Regions from separate parts of the Fluviibacter sp. genome, predicted to be linked through region 2. Evidence: predicted binding sites of a transcription regulator. Region 2 holds the regulator's gene; each other region holds the start of a gene.
What was found. Region 2 encodes sigma-54, which starts transcription at its own class of promoters, with help from an activator protein. Its sites were predicted from a motif close to TGGCACGCTTNCTGCTNA; they were not measured.
Positions count from the first base shown of each region.

Region 1: AC3GOJ_RS00185 (CmpA/NrtA family ABC transporter substrate-binding protein) is a predicted target of sigma-54. The motif match lies at 2,292-2,309, and genes of this name have one in related genera.
Region 3: AC3GOJ_RS09550 (P-II family nitrogen regulator) is a predicted target of sigma-54. The motif match lies at 3,137-3,154, and genes of this name have one in related genera.

Region 1 covers NZ_JBIJFP010000001.1:45,089-49,784, forward strand. The annotation lists gene AC3GOJ_RS00175 (ABC transporter ATP-binding protein) at 1-20, opposite strand, end outside; gene ntrB (nitrate ABC transporter permease) at 22-888, opposite strand; gene AC3GOJ_RS00185 (CmpA/NrtA family ABC transporter substrate-binding protein) at 888-2,153, opposite strand; gene mobA (molybdenum cofactor guanylyltransferase) at 2,432-3,031, opposite strand; gene AC3GOJ_RS00195 (M48 family metalloprotease) at 3,193-4,026, shown strand; gene AC3GOJ_RS00200 (APC family permease) at 4,023-4,696, opposite strand, start outside.
Region 2 covers NZ_JBIJFP010000001.1:236,223-240,918, reverse strand. The annotation lists gene hprK (HPr(Ser) kinase/phosphatase) at 1-785, opposite strand, end outside; gene AC3GOJ_RS01145 (PTS sugar transporter subunit IIA) at 800-1,255, opposite strand; gene hpf (ribosome hibernation-promoting factor, HPF/YfiA family) at 1,304-1,624, opposite strand; gene AC3GOJ_RS01135 (RNA polymerase factor sigma-54) at 1,635-3,155, opposite strand; gene lptB (LPS export ABC transporter ATP-binding protein) at 3,194-3,931, opposite strand; gene AC3GOJ_RS01125 (regulatory protein RecX) at 3,967-4,518, opposite strand; gene recA (recombinase RecA) at 4,539-4,696, opposite strand, start outside.
Region 3 covers NZ_JBIJFP010000026.1:574-5,269, reverse strand. The annotation lists gene AC3GOJ_RS09575 (superoxide dismutase) at 1-18, shown strand, start outside; gene AC3GOJ_RS09570 (lysophospholipid acyltransferase family protein) at 101-958, opposite strand; gene AC3GOJ_RS09565 (chorismate--pyruvate lyase family protein) at 1,054-1,620, opposite strand; gene AC3GOJ_RS09560 (DUF192 domain-containing protein) at 1,630-2,085, opposite strand; gene AC3GOJ_RS09555 (pseudouridine synthase) at 2,085-2,696, opposite strand; gene AC3GOJ_RS09550 (P-II family nitrogen regulator) at 2,768-3,106, opposite strand; gene AC3GOJ_RS09545 (YncE family protein) at 3,260-4,273, opposite strand; gene AC3GOJ_RS09540 (hypothetical protein) at 4,553-4,696, shown strand, end outside.

The DNA.
Region 1 (4,696 bases), 190 kb from region 2:
ATGAGATAGCGGTCGTTCATGTCACACCTCGTACGAGAACTGTTTGGCAATGAAGATGAGCAGGTGTTCCAACATGAGGCCGACAATCCCGATCACAAAAATGGCGATCACAATGTGCTCGACCTTCAGGTTGTTCCATTCGTCCCACAGCCAGAAGCCGATACCGGTCCCCCCCGTCAGCATTTCGGCAGCGACAATCACCAGCCAGGCCGTGCCGATCGACAAGCGTACCCCGGTCAGCATGTACGGCAAGGTTGCCGGAAACAGGATTTTCGAGAACACGTTCCAGCCCGAAAGATTGAGCACGCGGGCAATGTTCAGATAATCCTGCGGGATCTTGCTCACTCCCACGGCGGTATTGATGATCATTGGCCAGATCGAGCAAATCGAAATCACCCAGATGGCTGCCGGATTAGCGGCCTTGAATAGCAGCAAGCCGATAGGTAGCCACGCGAGTGGCGATACCGGCCGCAGCAGATTGATGACGGGCGCCATCATTCTGTTGAGAAAAGCGAAATAGCCGATCGCAAAGCCCAGCGGAATGCCAACCAATGCGGCAAAACCAAAGCCTAAACCTACGCGGCCAAGTGAATACAGAAGGTTCCAACCGATCCCCTGATCATTCGGGCCATTGACATAGAACGGATCAGAGAACAGTTTGATCGCCGCATTCAGCGTGAAAGCCGGAGAAGGAATCGCTTCAATGAAGAGGTGAATGCCCTGCCAGATCACCAGGAAAAGCAATAGCCCGAGCAACGTGGGGAACAGACTGCCAAACCCTGCCAGCACTTTCGCGCGCAACACCAAGCGATGCGCCTCTCTGGCCCTCAGTACTGCCAGCTCATCTGGCTGACTGGATACGTCAGCCGTTAATTCCGGTGCGCTCATCAGGCACCTCCTTTGATTTTGAAGCCGTCCGCGTAGGCGGCTGGATTTTTTCCGTCCCACACGACACCATCTATGAGTTTCGATGTCCGGAAATCTGATTTCGGAATGGGCGCACCGACTACCGTTGCCGCTGACTTGTAGAGTTCTATCCGATTGACCTTCTTGGCAACAGCAAGGTAATCCGGATGGTCTTTGAGCAAGCCCCAACGCTTGTGCTGCGTCAGGAACCACATACCATCCGAGAGATACGGGTAATTGGCCATACCATCGCCGTAAAAGCGCATCGGATTTTTGTCATCCCAGGTCTTGCCCAGGCCATTGGAATAACGACCCAGCATACGGTCCAGAATCACATCCACATCCGTATTCACGTATGACTTAGCGGCAATCACTTCGGCTGTCTTGTACTTGTTCGCATTTGATGCATCAATGTACTTGGATGCTTCCAGAATGGCGCAGATCAACGCCCGACAGGTGTTCGGATATTTGTTCGCAAAATCCGAGGTGGTGCCCAAAACCTTTTCAGGATGGTCTTTCCAGATGCCCTGGCTGGTTTCTGCGGTAAAGCCAATTTTGTCGATAACCGCACGTGCATTCCAGGGCTCGCCCACGCAGTAGCCATCCATATTCCCAACCCGCATATTGGCAACCATCTGTGGCGGCGGAACAGTGATGATCTTGGCGTCCTTGAACGGGTTGATGTTATTGGCAGCCATCCAGTAATACAGCCACATGGCGTGCGTCCCTGTCGGATAAGTCTGGGCGAACGTGTACTCCCGCTTTTCCTTAAGCATCTGTGCTTTGAGGGTGGCACCATCCTTCACGCCGGCATCTGCCAGCTTCTTGGAAAGCGTAATCGCTTGGCCGTTGTTATTAAGATTCATCAGAACCGCCATATCTTTCTGCGACCCGCCGATGCCCATCTGTACACCGTAGATCAGACCATAGAGCACATGAGCAGCATCGAGCTCCCCATTGGACAACTTATCGCGGACCCCGGCCCATGAGGCTTCTTTGGTCGGCACAATCGTGATGCCGTACTTTTTATCCAACCCCAGATACGAAGCCATGACGACCGAGGCACAGTCCGTCAGTGGAATGAACCCCACTTTGACTTCTTTCTTTTCCGGCGCATCCGAACCTGCCGCCCAGGCACCGGCTTTGAGCAGCGGATCAGCCAGCGTCAGCGCGCCGACGCCGGCAACCGCCTTGGCTGTTTTGGCGAGCATTTCTCTTCTCGAGAACAGATTGATGTCTTTCGTCATGATGATCCCCTGGATGGTTTGAAAATTCAGTCGCGGCAACGGCAAAAAAAAACGCCCACCGGTCAAAAGCCCTCGCTTCTCCGGTAGACGTCGTTGTCTGTCTGCAAAGACCATCGTTGGCCTTTGCTCATCGTTAACAAAGCAACAAGCGTGCCAAGCAAAAAATGGTCTATAAATCAAACCATCAGCGCTCTGACATTGGAGGAGCTCACCATCCTGGTGCGCCGCAGCAACAAACCGGTGCATAGCGCGCACCGCAAACCGGCCAATGGCCAGGATCAGCTCTTCGGGCCGATTTCTGCTTGCACCGCCTGCCAGGCCGACGGGGTATTCACATTAAATAGCGCCTGTGCAATGGCCTCATCCGGCACACAGATCTGCAGTTCCAGCGTTTCGATAAACTGCTTAACCGACCAAGCAAACCCTTGCGATAGCGCTGCGTCTGCATCAACACATCGGGCATCCAAGGCCTCGGTTTTTACCAAAACCAGCGGCAACGGATTATCGGCAATCATGCACCCGCTATCGCCGCCAGCCATCAACAGGAGTTTTTGAATTATTGACGGTGTCAACCACGGCACATCGACGGGTATCACAACGACCGCCGCCCCCCCCGGTATCTCGACCATGGCATTCAAAATGGAAACAATCCCCCCCACAGGGCCAAGGTCGGGGTAGGCATCCGCAAAACAAAGAAACTCCGGATACAAATCGGGTTGACCACTGACAACCACGGTCGTACAACCAGAGGCCTCCAATAATGCCACGCTTCGAGCCAGCAAGCTTTGACCGCATAGCCTCAACATGGCCTTATCCGTACCCATACGTCTGGATTGCCCACCGGCCAAAACGACACCGTATATCCGAGGGAAATTCAAATTCGTTCCTTTGTATGAAGCTGATTTTTAAGATGGTTAGCGAATCGCTGCTCTGGCGTGCTTCTGAATACCCAGATATTATGCCGTTTCCTTCTTGCCCATGATCTACTGCCATGAATCCATTAAATCGCGGTTTATGCCTTCTCAGCAGTTGTGTTGTCTTGAGTGCCTGTACGCAGTTCAACAAACTGCAAATTCACGACAAGGCCTATCTGGACGATCAAAAGATCGAAGAAAGCTACCAGAAAGCGGCCGCGTTACAGGCCAAAGGCGAGAACGGCGAAGACATCGTCGTCAACAAGGAAACCCTGCGCCTGCTCCATGATGTGCGCCAACGCCTAGAGAAAACCAGCGGTCAGACTTTTGAGTACGCGATTGTGGATTCGGATAGCCACTCGCACCTGTTGATGAGTCATGACAACAAGGAGTACGTCACCTTCAGTATGCAGTTTCTGGATAAGTTCGGCAGTGATCCGGACATCATCGCTGCCGTTGTGGCCCATGACCTTGCCCATATTGCCGACAAAGACACTGGTGATGCCATTGAGAACCGGGAAATCGGCTTTTTTGTCGCCAGACAGGTGATTAGTGCTGCACTATCCGTCGTCGGTACTCCGATTGCCGGCTACGCTGCCAGCGCGGCCATGTCAGGTGCAGAGCAAGTAGAGATATCTCTGCAGGAGGACAAAGTAAATCCTATTGGCATGCAATGGCTCCTGGACTCCGGCTACACGCCTTGCGGTTACATCAAGATCAAACAATACGATGAGAGCAATGCGGGTCTAGGCTCCCCGCTCAAGTTCATGGGGTCCCACCCAGGCATTTCCGGCCGTGCCCAAATGGCGCAGGACCACGTTGCCGCCAATCCCAAAATTGTGTGCCCGGCACCACCGGCCAACCCGGACAAAGCTGAGGCCACCACTAAGGCACCGACATCCGTGACACCAAGTACCGATGGCAGTGCCACGCTTCAAACAGAGGCCCCAGCCAGCTAAACGCGCCGAACCCTTCGAAACCGTCGTTCATTCATCAGCAGGGGAATAAAGCCCACCAGCAATCCACCGGCCCCGAGAATATTCGTCAGCAAGTCGAATGTCGGAATACTGTAGAGCGCGATAAACACCATAAAGGCGCCTGAAAGCGCGGGCCAGAGCACATATGAAAGAGCATTGAGCATGCCTGACTGTAATTTATGTCGGTAGTGCCAGGCACAGGCAAAGCCGGCCAGGCTCATGTAAAAGCAGATTTGAAATCCAATCGCCAGGATGGAGCTTTCCAGAATCGCTTTCACAGAAGGCATATACGATGACGTAAAGAGCAACACCATGCCCAGCCCCCAAATGACCAGCGTTGCCACCCACGGGGTTTGCCACTCTGCGTGGACCCGAGCATACACAGGGTGCAGCATACGGTCACGCGCCATCGCAAACAGACTGCGGCTGAACTGGAGAATCTGAGTTTCAATCGTGCCAACGGTGCTGACGATTGTGCAAAAAACCGCCAGATAATTCCAAGGCGCAGGAAAAAGCTTTGTTGCCACCGCCAGCAGGATATTGGTATCCGCCTGGGCGATTTCCTGATCAGTCAAAACGATCAAAACGACAACCATCATAATCGTAAAGAAGAGGATCATATTCAGTACCGACCAAAAGGCACCAACGCCGG
Region 2 (4,696 bases):
CGGATATTGACGCCTAGGATCTCCTGGGTCTGTGCTTCAAATGGCAGACGCGGTGTATCAACACCGGGTTGTTGCCGGTGCAAGTGAACAATGAGCTTGAGCCGCATTTTGCGGCGTGAAGCGGTTTCTCCAAAAATGGTGCGGATGTTGAGCAGACCCAAGCCACGCACTTCCAGAAAATCGCGCAGGATACCGGGGCAGCGTCCCTCGATCACATTAGGCGCAACACGGGTGAGTTCGACCACGTCATCAGCCACCAGGCCGTGGCCACGTGATATGAGTTCCAGTGCCAGTTCACTTTTGCCGGAGCCGGAGTCACCGGTGATCATGACACCCATGCCCAGTACATCCATAAAGACACCGTGCAGGCTGGTAGTGTCTGCTAGCTTACGTGCTAGGTAGTGGCGCAGCTGATCAATAACGGCCGAGCATGAACGCGCCGAAGAAAACAGCGGTGTGCCGGTTTTCTCGCAGGCATCACGCAGTTCTTCCAGCACTGGCAGGCTATCGGCCACGATGATGGCAGGTGGCGCTGCCTGGCAGAGATCTTCGTACACCGATTGGCGGCGTGTAGCGCGTGTACGCAGGGACCACTTCTGTTCTGCGATACCCACGACCTGGAGTCGTTCCGGGTGAATGATATTCAGGTGGCCAACGATATCGGAACCATAGGCATCCTTCTCCATCAGCCGGATGTTGCGGTTACAACCCACACTACCCACCCAGTTGAGCGCCAGGCTCTCTTTGTATTCTTCGTAGAGCTGTGCGACGCTGAGTTCTTTCATGGGGTATCGTTCAATCAGCTATTCTGTTGTGTGAAGAGGCGGAGTACAACCTCAGCCCCGGTACTGCTGCGCAGCTGTTCGCGGAAATCAGGATCGGAAAAACCCTGGGCCAGTTCGGACAGCAGCTGCAAATGTTCTTCGGTGCTCTGTTCCGGCACCAGCAGGAAAAAGATCAGATCGACCGGGCGATGATCGGGTGCATCGAACGGAATCGGTTTGCTCAGGCGGTAGAACATGCCGGTGACCTGGCGCAGACCTTTGACACGACCGTGCGGGATACCTACGCCCTGCCCTAGCCCCGTGGAGCCAAGTTGCTCACGCATGTGCAGACAGTCCAGGATGGCGGTGCTGTTCATACCGAGTCGCAGGCCGAGCGCGGCAGCGGCTTGTTCGAACAACGCTTCCTTGGTGGCAGGCTGCGCTGTCAGGACTATGGCGTCCGTGGTGAGTAGTTGGGCAATAGCGTTCATGGAATGAAACGCGGGCACCGAACCGGTGCCCGCTGTTCTTAGTGAGGGTTATTCGAGATGGCTGGCGACGCTGTGGCCGCGACCATGATCCTGAATCTTCTGTTTATATTTCTGAACCTGACGATCCAGCTTGTCGGTCAGATCATCCACCGCTGCATAAAGATTGGGATCAACGCTTTCGACAAAGATGTCTTTGCCGGGGACATGCAGGGTGACTTCGGCCTTCTGGTTCAGCTTCTCGACGCTCAATACAACGTGCATATCGATCACATGATCAAAATGGCGCGTGACCTTTTGCAACTTCTGGCTCACGTATTCGCGGATAGCGGGGCTGACTTCCAGATGATGACCACTGATTTGCAGATTCATACTGCCTCCTCTAAAGGGTCTTGCGCAAACTGGCGGTGGGGAGACCCATCGCCTCACGGTATTTTGCTATGGTCCGGCGTGCTACGACAATGCCTTCGGCACTAAATTGATCACAAATTTGTTGGTCAGACAGTGGTTTTTTCGGATTTTCTCCACCGATTAGCTGCTTGATTCGGGCTTTAATGGCCGTGGCAGAGGCCGCGCCGCCATCGTCGGTACCCACGTGGCTACCAAAAAAGTATTTAAATTCAAAGACTCCGCGCGGAGTGGCCATGAATTTCTGGGAGGTCACCCGGGAAATCGTCGATTCATGGAGGCCAAGCTGGTCGGCAATCTCACGCAGGACCAGCGGACGCATGGCCAGCTCACCTTTTTCAAAAAAAGCGGCCTGTTCGTCCACAATGGCCTGGGCCACCCGTTCAATGGTTTCAAAACGTTGCTGGATGTTCTTGATGAGCCAGCGCGCCTCCTGGAGTTGGCCGCTCAATCCACTGTGCCCGCCGCTAGCCTGACGCAGCAGGCCAGCATAGAGGCGGTTGATTTTCAGGCGGGGCAGCGCGTCAGGGTTGGTGATGGCGGACCAGCGCTCACCCCTAGCGTCATGCTTCTTGCGGACCAGCACATCAGGGATGATGTAGGGGCTCGCATCATCCAGAAAAGTGTTGCCGGGATGGGGGTTCAAACTGCGGATCAGCGTCTGGGCATCGCGCAGGGCATCAAGATCGGCCCCGGTTTTGCGGCGGATAAGTGTGAAGTCGCGTTGCGCCAAGGCGGGCAAGCACTCCGCGACCAGTTGACGTGCCAGATCAACGGCAGGATCGCTCAGACCTTTGAGCTGCAGCAGCAGGCATTCCGTCAGGTCGCGGCCGCCAACGCCGGGTGGGTCCAGCTCCTGTAGTTGGCTGAGTGCGTGTTCTAGCTCGGCCAGCGTCACCGATTCGTCCGGTGGTAAGGCTTCCAGAATTTCGTCCAGTGAACTGGTCAGGTAGCCCCGCTCATCCAGTGCTTCGATCAGCACGCGGACCAGTGCCTGTTCTCGCCAGGCCGTGCGCAGTAGCCCGGCTTGTGCCAGTAGATGTTCGCGCAGGGTCAGCGTGCTGCAGTTTCCGACTTCGTAGTCGCTGTCACCATCATCGCTGCCGCTGGCCGATGAATAGGCGTAGGGGCCTTCATCCATATCCATGGGGCTGGATTGCTCAAAGGCTTCGGCGGTGTCGGTCATGCCCTCGTTGGCAGGTTCGTGTGCTTCGCCAGTTGCATCCAGTGACTCGCGATGTTCATGAGCGGTGTCATGCCTAAAGTCGGTGACTTGCCCAGCATCATGGTCGCGAGTCTCATTCGCTGATGCATCGTTGACTGGGGTGTCACCCTCTTCGCCCTCGTCGCGTTCGAGCATCGGGTTCTCTGCCAGTGCCTGGGTGACTTCCTGCTGGAGTTCGACCGACGACAGTTGCAACAGCCGGATCGACTGTTGCAGTTGTGGCGTCATCGTCAGATGTTGCGTGGCCTTGAGTTGCAGGCTGGCCTTCATGGGGTGTTCCGGTCGCTGGGGGGCGTCAATAAAAGCGCTTAGAGGCGGAAGTGCTCGCCCAGGTAGACCTGGCGTACCGCTTCGTTTTCGATGATGTCTGCAGGGTGGCCTGAGGCCAGTACGGTGCCCTCGCTGATGATGTAGGCACGATCAGTAATACCCAGGGTTTCGCGCACATTGTGGTCGGTGATCAGTACGCCGATGCCACGCTCTTTGAGAAAGCGGATGATCTTCTGAATCTCCAGCACAGCAATCGGGTCTACCCCGGCGAAGGGTTCGTCGAGCAGAATGAAACGCGGTTGGGTGGCCAGCGCACGGGCGATTTCAACACGGCGACGTTCACCGCCGGAGAGCGCTGCGGCACGGCTGTGACGAATATGCTGGATGGCCAGCTCGTCGAGCAGCGTTTCCAGTCGGCTGTGCTCCTCGTCGGCACTTAGCTTCTGCAGCTGCAGGACGGCCAGAATGTTTTCTTCGACGGTGAGCTTGCGGAAGACCGAGGCTTCCTGTGGCAGGTAGGAGATCCCCATATGGGCACGCTGATGAATTGGTAAATGCACCAGCTCGTCATTGGCCAGAGTAATGTTGCCCCCATCCGCTGGCACCAGGCCGACCACCATGTAGAAACATGTTGTTTTACCCGCCCCGTTGGGGCCAAGCAAACCCACAACTTCACCGGCGCTCACATCAAACGACACGTCTTTGACGACGGTGCGTTTGCGGTACACCTTTCGGAGGTTACGGGCCGAAAGAATGGCGGGTTTGGCGTCGGTCATGGTGAAGTGATGAGAAGGGTTGGTTGGATGATGGATCAGGGGGTGTCGGTGAGTTCGTCGGTGTTGACGTTGCCTGCGCTGCGGATTACTTGCTGAATGGTGCGCATGGCAAAGCCGCGGCTGGCCAGATGACGGGTTTGCTTCATGCGCTCATTCATGTCGCGGGGTGCCTGGCCAAACTTTTTCAGCCATAGCGCCTGACAGCGGCTGAGCTCATCGGGTTGTTCCGATAGTACGGCAGCAATGGTATCGCGGTCGATACCTTTCTGTGCCAGTTCCTGCTGTAAGCGGGTGTTGCCGTAACGAGGTGCCCGCAACCGGATGCGCATTTCCGCGTAACGATCATCCGACAGCATTTTGCGCCGTTCCAGATCATCAAGCAGTACCTGTACATCGGATTCGGTCGGGGCTTCGTAGACGGCTTCGAGCACAGTTTCAAACACATCCCGTGTATTACCGGGGTGGCGTTTGGTCGGACGTGGTGCTGGTTTGCTGAGCAGTTTGGTGGCCAGTTCCTGACGTGAATAGTCGCGCCGCGCCAGAAGGCGCAGGGCGCGAGCTCTCAGGTCGTCAGCCGTGCTGGCCAATCTCGCGGTCTCCCCTCAGCTTAAGCGTCGTCCCCGGCAGTGGGTTTGGCACCTGCCTTGGTGATACCAGCCGCATCCATGATCTTAGCTTCGATTTCCTGGGCCAGCTCCGGGCGGGTCTTCAGGAATTCGCGGACGTTATCCTTGCCCTGACCGATCTTTTCGCCGTTGTAGGCGT
Region 3 (4,696 bases), on a different contig from region 2:
GAAGCCAACTTCGCCTGATCAGTTGCGTTGATAAAAAATAAAACCGGCTCTGTGTTTGACACGAGCCGGTTTTTTTTACGTGCCTTTTATACGAATCGGCTCATTGCACTGGTTGCTTATACCGGTCATAGCCCCAGAGATACTGCATCGGCGCTTTACAGATCATGGACTCCATGGCTTCGTTAATCTGGGTTGCGGCAGCAATCTGATCCTCCGGCAACATGCCTTCCATGGGCGCAATGTGCATTTTGTAGCCCTTGCCAATACCCAAACGCTCAACACCCAGCACAAAAATCTGAGCACCCGTCAGACTCTGCAAGCGTTGCACCAGGGTCATTGTGTAGGCAGGACGGCCAAAGAATGGTGCCCAAACCCCTTCTCCCAAGACCGGCACTTGATCTGGCAAAATCCCAACGGTCTGACCTTTAAGTAAGGTACGAACCAGAGATCGGACACCCGTCTGATTCGCTGGTGCCATCTTGAGCTTCTGGCGGGTTCGCATGGTCACGATCCAGTCACGCAGCCATCGAATACGTGGCGGGCGAAACAGCACCGTTGACGGATGACGCGAGCTATAGACGGGCCCCAATAGCTCGAAGCAACCCATATGCGGCGATAGCAGAATCACGCCCTTACCTCTCGCCAAGGCTTCCTCAAACAGGTGCCAATCTGCCGGTGCGACGGTCTTATTCAAAGCCTGATCGTTACGACGAACCCACCAATAGGGCATTTCAAGAAACATCTGGCCAACCGCCAACATGGCACCACGCAGCATATGCGGGGTTGCATCAGGAAAAGCACTTTTAAAATTTTCGGCAGACAGCGATTTGAAGGACCCACTAACTCGCCAGGCAATCCACCCGCCACCCTGGCCGATCACCTGCAAAACAGACAGGGGCAAATACGCCAAACTCTTAAAAATCAGGGTCACCACACAGGGCAATACACGTTGTGTCATACGCACGCCTAGAAAAGCTACAAAGACGTGCGTTCAACAAGACCTTCCACGCGCCACAAGTTTCAAACATTAACACACGGGAACGCCCCAGGTTGTCAGCGCATACAAAAAACCTCTGTCACTTGCACCGACTGCCTAGGGTAACGCGATTGACTATATACCGCCCGCCTTGCCCATAGCCTGCTGCTGCCGTCCCCTTGCAACTGTGAAGATGCCAGCCCAAACAGCGGATGACGTTTATCCAAAAAAGCCCATTCACGTTCTCGCCGGACGAAACCGCGATGCGTAAAGAGCAGCGACCCGAGTGCCTGACGGCCAAGTTTATGGAACATCACCGATAGCGGTCCGCGCGGGACAGCAGGCAAAATCGAGTGTGCAACGACCAAGGGCAACCCATCCCCAGACGACAGGACGACCGCCCGAACAATGGCCAGCGGGAAGCGGCCAGACCCTTCATCATTATAGGGCTGCCCCAGGGCTTGACTCAGCACACGCACATCGACCTGACCATAATGACGTTGCAGACGGCGTGTCAGCGAGTGGGGTTCCATCAACCAGGGGCGCAGACATGCCGGCGGTTTAAGGGCGTTGCCTAGCGGATGCCAGTGACTGCAACGCGCCCGGCCCTGCATCCGTCTGCTGTGCGTTCGACTTTCCCGCATTTGCCGGTCTCAGTATTTGCCCTGAGGCGCACGCTCCAGACCAATGATCTGGGAGCCTGCGGTAACGCCATGACGCGTAAACCAGCCGCGATTGACCTCCAGGGCATAGGTGGCATTACGCTCGGTGCAATGGTTCGTTTCGGTCTGGGGCACCATATCGGCGATATTGATGACCTTGCCCTGGGCATCGATAAAAGCCACGGACAACGGGATTTTTGTGTTTTTCATCCACATGCAGAAATACGCCGGGGCCGGATAGGCAAATAGCATGCCCTGATTGGCCGGCATGGCAGTGCGATGCATCAGTCCCTGCGCCCGTTGCGACTGATCACTGGCGACTTGCACTTCGAGGGCACCAGAACCCAAAGACAGCGGGATTACTGGCAAATTTTGTGCCGACTGCGCTGTCGTCACCAGGCAAGCCGCACTGACGAGTAGCGCAAGGATCGAACGGACAAGGCGCATTACAAACTCCTGTTCAAGGCATCCACTGAAATCGGCATCGCCTGCCCCAGAGCCAGAGGCAACCCTTCATTCAATGTCAGTAAATCGATACCACCGACCGAAACGCGGACCAGGCGCAGAACGGGGAAACCAACCGCGGCACACATCCGTTTGACCTGACGGTTACGTCCTTCGGTCAGCGTGACCGCGATCCAGGTGGTGGGGATAGCCTTACGGAAACGGATGGGCGGATGACGGGGCCACAGACTCTGTGCCTCAACATCCACCGGCAGTAATTCAACCTGGCAGGCGCGTGTTGGGCCGTCATTAAGCACCGGGCCGGCCCGTAAATGATCCAGCGCCGCCGTATCGGGCATGCCTTCTACCTGCGCCCAGTAACACTTGGGTAACTTGTGACGCGGCTCGGCAATACGGGCCTGTAACGCCCCGTTATCCGTCAGCAACAACAGTCCTTCACTGTCGGCATCCAGCCGACCTGCCACACGGAACTCTGGCAGTGACAGGAAATCAGACAGCCCCTGCCAGCGCCCTTCCGGCGTGAACTGGGAGACCACCCCATACGGTTTGTTGAATGCCACCAGCGCCAAAGCAGTTCCGTTCTGCATTTTCATCAATAAAAAGCCCTGCAGTCAAAACACCGCAGGGCTCTGATCACTATGCTGAGTCAGCTCAGCTCGGGCAGTTAAATGGCTGCGTCGTCGATCTCGCCAGTGCGGATGCGCACCACCTGATCAACCGGCAGGACAAAAATCTTGCCATCACCGATCTTACCGGTACGCGCCGATTTGATGATCGACTCCAGCACGGCTTCAACACGATCATCCTGCACGACCACTTCGAGGCGCACCTTAGGCAGAAAATCAACCACGTATTCGGCACCACGATACAGCTCGGTATGGCCCTTCTGACGTCCAAAACCCCGAACCTCCGTTACGGTCAACCCGGTAACGCCGATTTCCGACAGGCCTTCACGGACTTCGTCCAGTTTAAAGGGCTTGATGATGGCAACGATCTGCTTCATGAGAACTCCATGCGGTCAAAACAAATTCTAATAGCCAATAGCTTACCACTCAAAGCGGTTGACTGGACTGCTCAAATCATTGAACAACCTGCTGCTATAACAGAACCTGCGCATTGGAACATGCGTGCATCTCATAACGGAGCCAGTTGGAGGCTATTGTGGCGGCTTGATCATACCGACGATCCGATTTGCTGATAGGTCAACTTTCGCAACACTCAAGTCCGCATTCAGTACATAAGCATAATGGCCGTCGCGTGTGAAGACAATCGCTTGACGAGGTTCGTTGAAACCGCTGATTGTTGCGATCACCTTCAAACTAGGGACATCAATCACTGAGACAGTGTTGTCAGCCAGGTTTCCTGAATAGACAAATTTTCCATCTGGCGTCAATGCTGCGCCGTACGGATCTTTACCTACGCTAATTGTTGTAATGATGTGGCGTTTTTCAACATCAACGACTGCAATGCTATCGGAACCGCTATTGGCTGCGAACATCGTTCTTCCATCGTCGCTAATGGATATCGCACGAATTTTGTTGAAGCCAGTGATTTCCCCCACAATTCTGTTTGATTCGGTATCGACAATCGTGACTTTGTCGCCGAGAAAATTCGTTACGTAGAGTGTTTTGCCATCAGGGCTTAGCCGTATACCTTGTCGAGGCTGAGCAAATCCGCCGATGACTGCGCGTGCCTGTTCAGAGGACGTATCAAATACTGTGACAGAACTCGTTGCTTGGTTGTTTGCATAAAGTGTATCGCCACGCTTGCTCATTACGGTTCCAAACACACCGGGCCCAGCCGCCAAGCGAGATAGTATCTTTAGAGTGACTGTGTCGACTTTCTCGATCACACCTTGAGTGCTATCAGAAACAAAAAACGATTCCCCATCAGGAGCGAATACGATGTTTCTGGGTGTCACGAAGTGCGAAATGACGCCCCTGACAAGATTTGATTTGAGGTCATACACAATGACCTCTGGTCGCTCACTATAAGAAACAACTGCTGTGCTTTCGTCTGGACTTAGCGCCAAAGAATTGTTGCGTATATTTCCGTCAAAGGTGATGCGAGTTGGTTTTGTCGCTACGGTTTGCGCGAAAGGCATTTCAATTCCGGTCGCAAACAGCGCATAAAGCAAGGCTGCTAATGCAAACCTTTTTTTTAATCTCATATCATGGTTCTCCAGTTAGAATTTTTACCATTCAGTAGGAATTAACCCAGAAATTTAATTTCCAGAACCGAGCTCAATGTTAAAACGAGTCAATGGTGCTTTCCAGCCCTGAATCGGCAATGTTCATTTTTTACTGATGTTGCTTAGTGCCAGATAGAAGACCCGTTAGCAGATTAACCAGTGCAACTTTCGGTGGGTGATTACAAACAGTTATTGCCGTTAGAATGTGAACGGGTCTATTTGCTTATGATGATATGAGTCCTATCAAGAGATTTCACAATGTCTCAAAAATCGCTTTCAAAAATTCGCGTTCAGTTTACAGAGCCTAAACAACAACGCTCAAGGCAGGCTATTGATAACCTAATCGAAGCCGCTGAGAAACTTGTAAACACAGGAGATTCAAGTAACTTTAGCGCGCGCGAA